DNA from 4 places in the Candidatus Thiodiazotropha sp. AKIB8 genome. Region 4 is predicted to be linked to each of the others. Evidence: predicted binding sites of a transcription regulator. Region 4 holds the regulator's gene; each other region holds the start of a gene.

Region 1 (3,180 bases), on a different contig from region 4:
TAACCCAGATCAGTCTGAGATCTGCTGGCACGCGATCACCGGATTGCAAATGAACCACGTCACCCACAACCAGATTTTCAGCATCCAGGGTCAGTTGTGCGCCATCTCTCAAAGTCATCGCATGGGGAGAGAGCATTTGCCGAATAGCATTCAGAGCATTCTCTGCCTTCCCCTCCTGGAGATAACCAATTAAGGCATTGATCAGCACAACACCAAAAATTACGCTGGCATCCAACCAGTGTTGCAGTATTGCGGTTACGCAACCTGCAGCAATCAAGACATAGATAAGCAGATTGTGAAATTGATAGAGAAATCGCAACCAGGAAGGAACAGGATCAGGCTCGGGTAATCGATTTGCCCCATATCGAAGATAACGATCATTGGCCTCTTCCGATGATAGCCCAGACTCGGTGCTATCCAGTCTGGATAGCACCTGACTGAAATCGATCATATACCAATGGTCATCAAAAGCCGGTGATTGACCGGGTTGATTGGAAATCTTGTCGCGTTTGCGCTTTAAGTGTCGTATTCCAGCAACGACCAGAACCACAATTACCAGCAACGCTAAGCTATACCACCAAATATCACTAACCATCTGCGGACTCTCTTGTACTCAAAAGCACAAAAATAATATTAGTAATAATCCGATTCTTTGAAGACCTCTGAATAACTCTAAGCCGGACAGATTCTCGAATAAAAGTGCCTATTCAAGGTGCGGAATTGTGTAAAAAATCCACTATTGCGAAGACCCGCATTGCAGCAGCGACAAAACATGACGGCAAAGTGTCGTCCCATGACTTGGTCAGAAGTCCCTAAAATTGCCTCCTTCTCATCAACAGTAGGATCCAGTGGCAATTAAAGGATTCTCCTAAACATTATAATAAAGATTCCAATATCCACTTTGATTGGAGGCACTATTTAAGTCAGTAATAGTGAAGCAAGAGAACCACACCTGATTGCAGAACTACTGCCAAAACAATATTTTATGGTCATTGTAGTGTCAGATGAGTGAATTATTTTGGACCATGTGATGAGTTAAAAATAACAGTGATAATCGTACAAAGCAGCAGTATATTCAATTATTCTAATTAATAATCAATACCTTAAAAATTGTCGACCAATTAACTTAGTTATTGCGTTTTAGTGAGATTTTGTCTTATTCTGTTGACTTAGATCAATAAAACGACGCCAAGCAGAATCCGGCCGTCACCGACGTGTGGAATGGCAGATGATCCTAACGGATACTCAAAACATGGATTCTGATGAGTCTATTCTCATCTTGACTCCTAATAAAAACCTGACTTGGAATCAATCCAAGTGGCTTTTTCTACTATTGGCCACACCCTGTCTGTTTATTTCTCTCTACTTCTATTCTCTTGGCGCCTGGTTGGTACTTCCATTTGCTGGCCTGGAGATATTGATAATTGGAATCGGCATCTATTGTCAGAGCTGCTGTGCCCACACCCGGCAGACTATCAGAATAGGTAGCAATCAAGTCAGGGTGAGTAGCAATGGCCTGCATGACTCAGAAAAATGTTTCCATAAAGCATGGATGAAAGTTATCCAGAAACACGATCCCCGAGGCTGGTATCCCAGTCGTCTACTAATCGGTTCTCATGGTGAATATATCGAGATAGGGAAGTACTTGGTCGAGGATGAGCGTGAAGTGCTTGCTCATAGTCTAAAAAACAAAATCGAGGGCATTTAACCAGTATGAAGTTTAATAAAAATCATACACGACATGGCAGTGCTCCCGTGTCGGCGTTACAAAACAAAGATAAAGCAGTTTTGCACAACATGAAACTACCTTTGTTAGCAGGTCTCTCCATTGCATTATTGACGCTGTCAAATGTAAGCAAAGCAGAATATGGCCTCAACTTCCCTGAACCTGCTGCCAACGTTGCCCAGGATATCTATAACATCCATATGCTAACGATGCAGATAACAACGGTACTGTTGTTGATTGTTTTCGGATTTGTCTTCTACTCGCTCTACTACCATCGAAAAAGCCGTGGCTATCCAGCAGACCAGAATTTCCACAACTCCTGGTTTGGTAACTGGTCCTGGGTCATCGTCCCGGTGTTGGTGTTGGGCGTCGACCTTACCATTGCTGGCAAAGCGGACGTTGTATTGAAAAAGGTCTGGGATGTACCCAAGGATGAGAACATCCTGGATGTCAAAGTAACTGGACACCAATGGTGGTGGGAATTCGACTATCTGGATCATAATATTAAAGTAGAGAGTCGATATGTACCGCAAGAGAAATCTGGTGATCTCTACCTTAGAGAGGTCGACAATCGACTGGTCTTGCCAACCGGACAAAAAATCCGTTTTCTCCACACCTCTGCTGATGTGCTGCACGCTTTTTGGGTACCTGAACTGGCAGTCAAAAAAGACGCAATTCCTGGCTATGTCACTGAAACCTGGGCTGAACTGAATAGAGAGGGTGTCTTCCGTGGACAATGTGCCGAGTTATGCGGCACCTGGCACTCCCGCATGCCCATTGTGGTGGAATCGGTATCACCTCAACAGTTCGCTGCATGGGTTGATGACCAGAATGCAATCAAAATTGCAGCTGCAGCAGAAGCAAGTGCTGACAAAACCTGGAGTCTCGATGAGCTGTTGACGAAAGGAAAGGCGCTCTACGAAACCAAGTGCGCTGCCTGTCACCAGGTTACAGGTATGGGATTACCACCAGCTTTCCCGGCTTTGAAAGGCTCTGCCCTTGCCACCGGTCCAATTGCGGATCACTTACAGATTGTAATCAAAGGCAAAGAAGGTACTGCCATGCAGCCTTGGGGCTCGCTCAACGATTTAGAAATCGCAGCAATTGTAACCTATGAACGAAATGCTTGGGACAATAACACAGGCGATGTGGTGCAGCCTGCCGATGTTAAGCAGGCAAGATAGAGGAGAGTTAGATAATGACAACTACAACCCTTAACCATGATGAAGCACATCACCATGATAATCCAACAGGTTGGCGCCGCTGGTTGTTCAGCACCAATCACAAAGATATAGGTACGCTATACCTGCTGTTTGCATTGACTATGCTATTTCTTGGTGGCGCCAGTGCGATGTTGATACGTTTAGAGCTTTTTCAGCCAGGAATCCAACTGCTCGACCCTGATCTATATAATAATCTGGTAACCAACCATGCACTGATTATGATTTTCGGTG
Region 2 (3,180 bases), on a different contig from region 4:
GTTTAGTACACGCCATTTCCATGAGCACCATGCTGGTGCGAGTAGTATGGTCTCCGAAGCAGTACCTGTGAGCCGGTGCCACACAATATCTTCAGGTGCTTGCTCAACCAGATCCGCAGCGATCTGGATATACTCCTTCAAGGTCAAAGGTGTGTAATCACCGGCTCGCCAGGTATTGGCAAGCTGGGTTCCTTTGACGATATGCAGTGGGTGCAATTTTAGGCCATCGGTACCCAGTTCAGTAATTCTGCGCAGGCTCTCCCGGTTATGCAGGCCGGTTTCCCCAGGGAGGCCAGCTATCATGTGGGTACAAACCTTGATGCCTCGACCTCTTGTACGCTCTACAGCATCCGCATATTCAGCAAAACCATGTCCACGATTGACCCGTTCGAGGGTTTCATCAAACGCACTCTGCAGGCCCAATTCGAGCCATATTTCATATCCTTCAGATTGGTAGTGGCTGAGAAGATTCAGTACGTCATCAGGTACACAGTCCGGTCGAGTGCCGATAGAGAGGCCTATGACATCTTTCTCCTTCAACGCTTCGTCATAACGTTCCGCCAAGCGTTCGACTTTGTCGTAGGTATTTGTATAGGCTTGAAAATAAGCAAGGTATTTAACTGCGCCAGTACGTTTGCTGATCACCTCTCGGCCGGCACTGATTTGCTCATGGATCGGCTTGCTATCACGTCCGTTGGGACTGAACGATACATTGTTACAAAAGGTGCAGCCTCCGCGACCTTTGCTACCATCTCTGTTGGGGCAGGTGAAGGCTGTGTCTAAAGCTATTTTATGTACACGCTCGCCATATTTCTTGAGCAAATATTGCCCAAAAGTTGGAACATGATCGGCCAGAGTGGTCATCGGGCTTAACCCACGACATCGAGTTCGCGACGGCGGAATTTAACCTTTAACTGTCTGGCGATTCCTTCACAGGATTCAATATCGACACCTTCCAGGCCATCAATTGCTGTTGCTGTCACATCGGATATATAGTCAGGCGCCCGACTGAGAAAAGCCATCATCGCCTGGTAGGAGCCCGGCAGATTGGGTCGACAGTGCTGATCGTAAATCTCGCTATTCTGGGCATTCAGGGAAATCGATAGGGCGTCAACGCACTCAGCCAGCTCTGGTAACGTGTCGTGCTTGTGCACCAGATTGCATAAGCCATCTGTATTCACACGAACCCGACCACCATGCTTTTTAATGTGGCGGGCCACTTCCAGCAATACGTTGAGCCTGAGCGTAGGTTCACCATAACCGCAAAAGACAATTTCATCATACTTCGAAGGATCATCGATTGAGGCGATAACCTCTTCGGCTGTAGGGCGGTGATCCAGAGTTAGGTCATACCCTTTTACCGTCATATCCCCTAGTGTTTTTGGACAAAAGGCACATTCCAGCGTGCAGCGGTCGGTAATGCTGAGATAGAGGTTTTTTTCAATTTGATAGCTGATCTGCTGTGGCACGGTTTCCCCATGGGCATTGACTAGGAGAGGGTATCCTAGCGTTTGAAATGGTGGAAGCAATGACTTTGGTCAAAACATTTGATGAGTTCTAAAAGCGTGAATTATTCAGCGATAATAGTGATTCTTCTATGGTGTGCTCATAGTTTTCATTACCTTCTGACATATCGCCTTGAAATTCTCGAACTGTTGCCGTGTTACACCAGGGCCACTCAAGCCGTTGTCAGCATAAAATAACCCCACCGGCTTGTTGCGAATAAAGATCGACATCGAGATAAATCCACTCGTGTTGATCTGCTCTTTTGCCTCTGGAGGAATCATGGCCAGATATTTTTCAGCATTACCCTTGTTGAGAGATATTGCTTGAGGTTTGTTAAGTAATATTTTGAATAAGCTTGGGTTTTTAAAGTCTAGCGCGAAGTCTTTCAGGGAGAGTTGTTGTTCTGACTCGATGACAAGGCGTGACCTGAGCATCTTTCGGTCGGGACTGAGCATGGCAAACATTGTACGACTCAAACCCAGATCCTGATGCATCTGCTCAAGCGCACTACTGAGCATATCTTGTAGAGGATTACTCTTTTTTGGCGGCGGTGGATTAGCGGCCTTGGGGGGTACGGGGGTGGGTCTCTTCTCGCTGGCTACCTTTTTCGCTGGTGCCGCTTTAGCGGTCTCAGGCTGGGTTTTCTTGACCGGTTTCTCATCACCGCAGATGATGAAAAAGGCAGGCAGTGGCAGGGGTAGCGCCTGAAGAGTTCGAGCTGTCTCTGCTGCAAGTTTATGCAGTCTGGAGATGGCCTGTTCCTGGGGAATTTCAAGAAATTCAGCCAACAGCTCTAAATCCGCCACTGTTTTCTTACTACTCCAGCCCAGAGTGGTTTCCCGCGCCAGGGTAGAAGCCAGCATTACCGTGAGTGGTTTAGGTTGAAAGCTGTTGGCGCTGCCTTGTGCATTCCTGATTAAGTCAGGCAGTTGCCAGCGTTCACTTAATTTGATGTTGAGTGTTTCAAAGGTAAAGCCCAATTCAGCCTGAGCAACACTCTCTCTATCATCACCGGCCTCAATTTTTTTCTGAATCCTGATCATGGTGTCCGGTGCGTCAGACCAGATGGCCATTTCACCGATATCATGCAGCAGAGCACCTGTATAAAGTGTATCGCCATCAGATTGGTTTCGGAACTCTGACAGGCCTCGCGCATAACAGGCGGCATGGACAGCTCGGCTGTAACAGTCGATGAGTCCTCTTCTCGGTGGGCCTTTCAGCTTATCTTCCAGGCAGGGGAGGATTTTGCTGGCTTTTTCAATCAGTGCCATTCCCAGCATTGGAATAGCCAATGAAATTCTGGTGATTGCTTCCTTCGGCTGATTGGATGGATTACTCAACTGCTGCAGGACATACAAACTGAACCCCGGGTCACGGGAGATAACTTCAGCGAGCCGGGAGTGGTTGACGCTCGTTTTTTTATCGAGTAAATCCCTGACCTGGGTCAGGGTCCGCTGCATAACGGGAAGTGGTTCAGCGGAGATTTGTCGTACCCACTCTTCAACAGTCTGGGACATAGCCTACATATCTGGGGTTGCTAAGGTGAATCTTAAATCTATTGTAGATCGTTAAGGTCTTTATAAATAAAGCTGCCAATAAATTACAAATGTAACCTATCGCGGGTAGCTTTGCATGGATCATTGGATATCAAAATCAGATTCTGAATTACAGCAT
Region 3 (3,180 bases), on a different contig from region 4:
GCTGGAAACCGCTCTATCATCTCTGCGGGCACCGGTCTGGGTGAAGCTGGGCTGCTGTGGGACGGCAATAGATACCACCCCTTCCCCTCAGAAGGTGGGCATACAGACTTCTCCCCCAACTCAAATCTGGAGTATGCACTCTACGAACACCTTGCCGGACACTATGGACATGTCAGTTGGGAGCGAATCATCTCTGGCCCAGGCCTGGAAATGTTATATCGCTTTATATGCAAATATCGAACAGCCACAACACCGGACTGGCTGCAGCAGCAGATGAACAGCATCGGGGTTGCACCGGCAGTTTCCGGGGCTGCAATGGATAAAAGCGATGCCACATGTGAGGAGACACTGGATCTGTTTATTCATCTTTATGGACGGGAGGCCGGCAATCACGCTTTGAAGATCATGGCCACCGGAGGCGTCTATCTAGGAGGTGGTATTGCCCCCCAGATCCTGCCCCTGTTAAAAGAGGGAGGATTTATGCGGGGTTTTCTCGATAAAGGACGCATGCAGCAGTTGGTGGCTTCAATGCCAGTAAAAATAATACTCAATGACAAGACCGCACTCTTGGGCGCAGCACACTATGCATCTTTGCAGAATTGATGCGGAAATTTCACCCTCGTGTTGATAGTCAGAAACTTGTTTCTGACTATCAACACGAGGGTTCTGGAGAACTACAAGCTGTTGCCGAACTTGCTACAAGTTGCAATCACACCATGGCCCGATTGGCGCCATGGCGTGATTCAGATGAACGGTGTAAACCGCTACTTAGTCGAAAGGTTTGGGTTGCGGTGTATTATCGGTTGACGGCGGTAGTATAGGCATCAGAAATGAGGGTTGATCCCCTGTCAGCGTCTTCAGAAAGAGAACAATCTGCTCATTCTCATGTTTGCTGAATTTGCGCCCAAGCTGCAGCCTGCCCATGATATCTACCGCTTCCGTCAGAGTCTCTGCCTCGCCATCATGGAAGTAGGGATAGGTCATTTCCACATTTCTCAAGGTGGGTACTTTGAATTTAAAGCGATCTGCATCCTTGCCGGTTACCCCACTCAGGCCCTCTGCAGAGCTTTTGGTTTTATAGGCTTCAACCAGACCCATTTTTTGAAATGAGTTACCGCCAACTGCCTCTCCATTGTGGCATGCTGTACAGCCGCTCTCTTTGAATAGTTTATAACCAGCCAACTCTTGCTCGTTCAGCGCAGCCTTATCACCCAACAACCACTTGTCAAAATCGGCATTTGGCGTCACCAGGGTCTTTTCAAACTCTGCGATTGCCTGAGTGACCTCATCAATGGTGATCTTGTCGACACCGAAGACCGCTTTGAACTCCATGACATATTGCGGAATCGACTCAAGCACTTCAATTGCCAGGGTATGGGTGCCTGCCATCTCCCCCGGATTGGCGATAGGCCCGCCGGCCTGCGCTTTCAGGTCTGCAGCCCGCCCATCCCAGAACTGAGCCAGGTTAAGACTGGAATTCAGCACTGTAGGTGCATTAATCGGTCCCTGTTGCCAGTTATGACCAATTGAGGTTTTAAGGTTATCGGTTCCGCCCATGCTCAAGTTGTGGCACGAATTACATGAGATGAAACCAGACTTGGAAAGACGTGGATCAAAATAGAGTTTTTTACCTAACTCAACCTGTCCTAGATTGATATTCTGCACCGGTTTTATAGGCTTTATCGGCTCTTCCGCCGCTGTTACAGAAACTGAGACACCCAATAGCACACAGACAATTATTGTAAGTTTAAAATTCATATCCCTTACCTACTCGTTCATTATGACATTTAAGACCATCCTCATAGAGAGAAACGCAGTTTCACTTGCAAATCAGCTGGGTGACACGGCAATTCCCACATTTAAATTGTTATCGTTTTTTTAGCCACACCTTCCACGCTTCAACCCACCACTAAATTAAACAGCGTGGGTAAACCATGAATAGCGCAGGGTTAATTTAGAATTAGTCTAAATCTAAAACAATGATGTAGGTCAATTGATCACATCGCTTCTGTTATGAAGGCGAATCTATGAAGTGCAAACAAGCAGATGCCTGGCTAGATCAGGGGCTCTTATTTTTAACCCGTATGACCAGGTCAAGGATCTCCATGGCCGTTCCGTCAGGTAAGTTCGGACCTAAGAAGTGTGGTGCTAAATGCTCTTTGATGTCGATCAAATCCCCGGTATCGACATTGTAGAAGTGATGATGGTGACTGTTATTGGAGTCATAGAAAGTACGAGTGGCATCGATGAATATCTCCCGAATCAACTTCTTTCGGGCAAAAAGTCCCAAGGTATTGTAAACCGTTGCCTTGGAAACTCGACTTCCTGATTGCTGAACTGCATCGAACAACTGATCAGCCGTCACATGCTGGTTCCGTGCAAAAAGAACATCCGCAATGATGCGTCTCTGTTTTGTCGGATTAACCCCGTGTGAATACAACATTTCAGTGATGTTGCGATTCTGTTGGATCTGATGTTGATCTTCCATTTCCACCTCGCCAAAGTAAGTCCCCCACGGAAGACTACCATAAGCGTGACTAAACTCTCAAGAAAACAGAGGATTATGACTAGATCCTCATTTTCGACTGTTCGCCTGAAAAACAGCGCCAGAAAGGTGTAAACTAATATTAGGCAAAAGCTATCAATACCATCGAAAAGACCATTCGCTTCCAATCATTTTTAGATCTATTCTAATCATCAGCGGAGAGTTAATTTGACTCATCGTAAAAATCCACAATAACCATCATTTCGGAGAACCAGATATGGAACTCAAAGGTAGTAAAACCGAGCAAAACTTAAAAGACGCATTTGCCGGAGAATCTCAAGCCAACCGTCGCTATCTCTACTTCGCAGGTAAAGCGGATATTGAGGGTTATAACGATGTCGCGGCTCTGTTTCGCTCAACCGCAGAAGGTGAAACCGGACATGCTCATGGCCACCTTGAATACCTCGAACAGTGCGGCGATCCAGCTACCGGTCTGCCGATTGGCGCAACCGGAGACAATCTGGCGGCGGCAGTTGCAGGTGAGACCCACGAATATACCGATATGTACCCAGGTATGGCTAAAACTGCCCGTGATGAGGGATTCGATGAAGTAGCTGATTGGTTCGAAACCCTTGCAAAAGCAGAGCGATCTCATGCCAACCGCTACCAAAAGGCCCTGGACGAGATGGAATAAG
Region 4 (3,180 bases):
CAGCTTGATCATTGTGACATCCAGTCCGCGGGCCTCCAGCAGTGCAGCCAGAGAAGCTGAAGCGATACCTTTGCCAAGGGAGGAGACAACACCGCCCGTAATAAAAATAAAACTGGTCATGTAATTCTGCTTACCAGGTTAGAGTGCAGGAAAATGGGATATAGGACGGGTGTAAACAGTAACAGATTGCCCCTCTTCACTCAATCTCGAAGGGCTAACCAACCTGGTTTCAATTTAGGTATTATTCAGAACTGCAACAAACTACTGATTCAAGGCATGTCCTCGATAAAAATATCTGCACTCTATATAAGGAAGTAACTCGGAACTCCCCAGAGATTTCCATCAGATCGCCCCTGAGAGCTGCTTGCTCAGGATCCAAATAGATCGAATCAAATAGACAAGATTGCCATGAAATCGTCTCCATACGGGGCTCAATAATTCGATTGATTATAACTGACCAGGGTCTATAATCGATTGGCGTGTTACGCAAATAACAACTACTGAGGCAAGTAGAACTTTACCCTACAGTCTGCCCCGTAACATGACAGACTTGGCGTGAAGTCCTTAACCATTGCATGATGGAGGCTGTAAGGCCGCTTTTCTACATCACCGATGTAGTATGAAAACAATCATTTGAGAGGAAGAAAGCATGACTAAATTTGCTAAAGTTCTGAGCATCGCGGCACTCGTAGCTGTGTCTACCAGTGCATCTGCCTGGTGGGGCAACGGCCCATGGGGCGGCAACCGTGGTTATAACAACGACGGCTACGGTGACGGCTATGGTGATGGCTCTGGTGATTTCAGCTTTGGCATGAGCGGCAACGCCCGTGGTTCTGGCTATGGTCGTGGTAATAACTACTACCGTGGCTACAACGGTTACGGTCCTTATGGCTACGGCGGCGCTCCTTATGGCTATGGCGCTCCTTATGGCGCACCATATGGTGGTGCTCCTTATGGCTATCCTGCACCTCCTGCAGCTGCACCCGCTCCTGCTCCGGCTCAATAATCAGGCCGATCAATAGCAGAAAAGCCGGCCTTCAGGCCGGTTTTTTTATTCGGCGACAGACTAAAAATCAATGATCCAAAGTAATAAAAACAGTAAAACTACTTGATCCACATCAAGAATTTCTGGAAAAATAGCTCGAATTGCCAGCCCACCAACAATTAAACATGGACGAAATAGGGTAGATTGGGAGACATTAAGCTGTATCAGCCTGGCATATGCGCCTGGTAAAGCAGCTTTTAATGTTTTTATTTGGCAAAACCGCCTCTGAGCAAAGCTAAATTCAGGGTGAGAGAGGACAATTCAAGGGTAAGAAATGCCTTAAACACTAACTGGGTGCACAATACATTGCCTATATAGCACCTGCCCATGCTGGAGCGATTACTTGACTAGTAGAAAAGTCGTATCATTTGAAAACATCAAGGTCGCCTGTAAAAACTGCAGCCTTGCCACCCTATGTCTCCCCATGGGGCTGACTCCGGACGATGTCGAACGCCTCGATGGCATCATCAAGCGAGGCCGCCCCTACCATCGAGGAGATCATCTCTACCGTGGGGCTGACAAGTTTCATAGCTTGCGGGTCATAACCAGCGGCTCGGTCAAGACCTACAGCCCTAATGAGGATGGAGGGGAACAGGTATTGGGATTTCATCTTCCCGGCGAACTTATCGGCCTCGATGCAATCCAGGACGATAGCCACACCTGCTCAGCCATCGCACTTGAGACTACAGCGGTATGCGAAATCCCCTTTTCCCAGCTGGAATCTCTGAGCTGCATAATGCCCAGTCTGCAGCACCAAATGTATCGTCTGCTCAGCCGGGAGATAGGTCAGGAGACGGAAATGTTGACGCTACTGGGTAAAAAGAGTGCCGAGGAGCGCTTAGCAACCTTCCTACTCAGCTTCTCAGAACGATTCAAACAACGGGGTTTTTCTGCCAGCGACTTCTTTCTCAGTATGTCACGCCATGAAATCGGTAACTACCTCGGTTTAGCAGTCGAGACCGTGAGTAGACTCTTTACCAGGTTTCAGGATGAAAACCTGCTTAGAGTAGAGCGGAAACATGTACAGTTACTCGACATACCGAGGTTGTATGACATCGTGCAAGGCTGCGATAGCGCCAAGTCCACACAATCCAGGGGTTAAATCCTAACTGCTGAGCCAAACGCACCTTTCGCCCATCTCCTCAAGTTGACGCTCATGGGCTTCAATCTCTTCAGCGCCGGCAACAACCACTTTGAGAGGGGGACGGCCGGCTGACAGTCGGCGGATATTATCAACCGATTGCTCATCACCACCCTGCTGCCCAAGATCGTCATCCAACACCAGCGCCGTCTGTCCACCGGTCATCATCAAATAGACATCGGCGAGTATTTCAGCATCCAGTAACGCCCCATGCAGCTCACGATGGGAGTTATCGATATCATAGCGTCTGCATAATGCATCAAGGCTGTTTCTCTGCCCTGGATGCATCTTCTTTGCCATGATCAGCGTATCGGTAACAGCACACAGTGCATCGATGCGCTGCGGGTTTTCCATCAACCTCAATTCATGATCAAGGAATCCGACATCGAATGGTGCATTGTGGATAATCAATTCAGCACCACGCACATATTCGATGAAGTCAGTCACCACATCACAGAATTTCGGCTTGTCGGCGAGAAACTCATTGGTGATACCATGCACCTCAATGGCCCCCGCATCGATCTCTCGATCTGGTTGCAGAAACTGATGGAAGTTATTACCTGTCAATCTTCGGTCAACCAGCTCAACACAGCCGATCTCTATAATTCTATGTCCCTGCTCTGGCTCCAGACCGGTGGTTTCTGTGTCGAGTACAATCTGGCGCATCATGACAACATCTCCTGAATACCCAGATTAGCCAGTTCATCTGCCAATTCATTCCCTGGATGACCAGCATGTCCTTTTACCCATTGCCAATCCACATCATGTTTACTTACTTCACTATCCAATTCCCGCCACAAATCAACATTTTTTACCGCCTTGCGTGCAGAGGTCTTCCAACCATTTCTCTTCCAGCCGTGGATCCACTGGGTAATGCCGTTTTTTACATATTGTGAATCGGTAGTCACTTGCACCTGACTGGGCCTTGTCAGCTCCTGTAACCCCCGAATTACCGCAAGCAGCTCCATCCGGTTATTGGTAGTGCCAGGCTCAC

What was found. Region 4 encodes FNR, which switches genes on or off when oxygen is low (the NO sensors DNR and NnrR bind a similar motif). Its sites were predicted from a motif close to TTGATNTANATCAA; they were not measured.
Region 1: the regulator FNR is predicted to act here: its motif matches at 1,165-1,178, upstream of AC4IFB_RS06700 (DUF2244 domain-containing protein).
Region 2: the regulator FNR is predicted to act here: its motif matches at 1,529-1,542, upstream of AC4IFB_RS10735 (TatD family nuclease-associated radical SAM protein).
Region 3: the regulator FNR is predicted to act here: its motif matches at 1,980-1,993, upstream of AC4IFB_RS05190 (cytochrome-c peroxidase).

What each region holds. Positions count from the first base shown of each region.
Region 1 is NZ_JBSYOO010000029.1:27,609-30,788, reverse strand. Features, by position in the region: gene AC4IFB_RS06705 (cation-transporting P-type ATPase) at 1-451, opposite strand, end outside; gene AC4IFB_RS06700 (DUF2244 domain-containing protein) at 1,229-1,708, shown strand; gene coxB (cytochrome c oxidase subunit II) at 1,714-2,910, shown strand; gene ctaD (cytochrome c oxidase subunit I) at 2,925-3,180, shown strand, end outside.
Region 2 is NZ_JBSYOO010000035.1:143,315-146,494, forward strand. Features, by position in the region: gene mnmL (tRNA modification radical SAM protein MnmL/YtqA) at 1-864, opposite strand, end outside; gene AC4IFB_RS10735 (TatD family nuclease-associated radical SAM protein) at 870-1,469, opposite strand; gene AC4IFB_RS10740 (HDOD domain-containing protein) at 1,596-3,023, opposite strand.
Region 3 is NZ_JBSYOO010000026.1:108,680-111,859, reverse strand. Features, by position in the region: gene AC4IFB_RS05195 (glucokinase) at 1-603, shown strand, start outside; gene AC4IFB_RS05190 (cytochrome-c peroxidase) at 769-1,758, opposite strand; gene AC4IFB_RS05185 (Fur family transcriptional regulator) at 2,060-2,488, opposite strand; gene AC4IFB_RS05180 (rubrerythrin family protein) at 2,763-3,179, shown strand.
Region 4 is NZ_JBSYOO010000051.1:35,922-39,101, reverse strand. Features, by position in the region: gene pyrG (CTP synthase) at 1-120, opposite strand, end outside; gene AC4IFB_RS18465 (sulfur globule family protein) at 650-1,006, shown strand; gene fnr (fumarate/nitrate reduction transcriptional regulator Fnr) at 1,389-2,147, shown strand; gene dnaQ (DNA polymerase III subunit epsilon) at 2,151-2,852, opposite strand; gene rnhA (ribonuclease HI) at 2,852-3,180, opposite strand, start outside.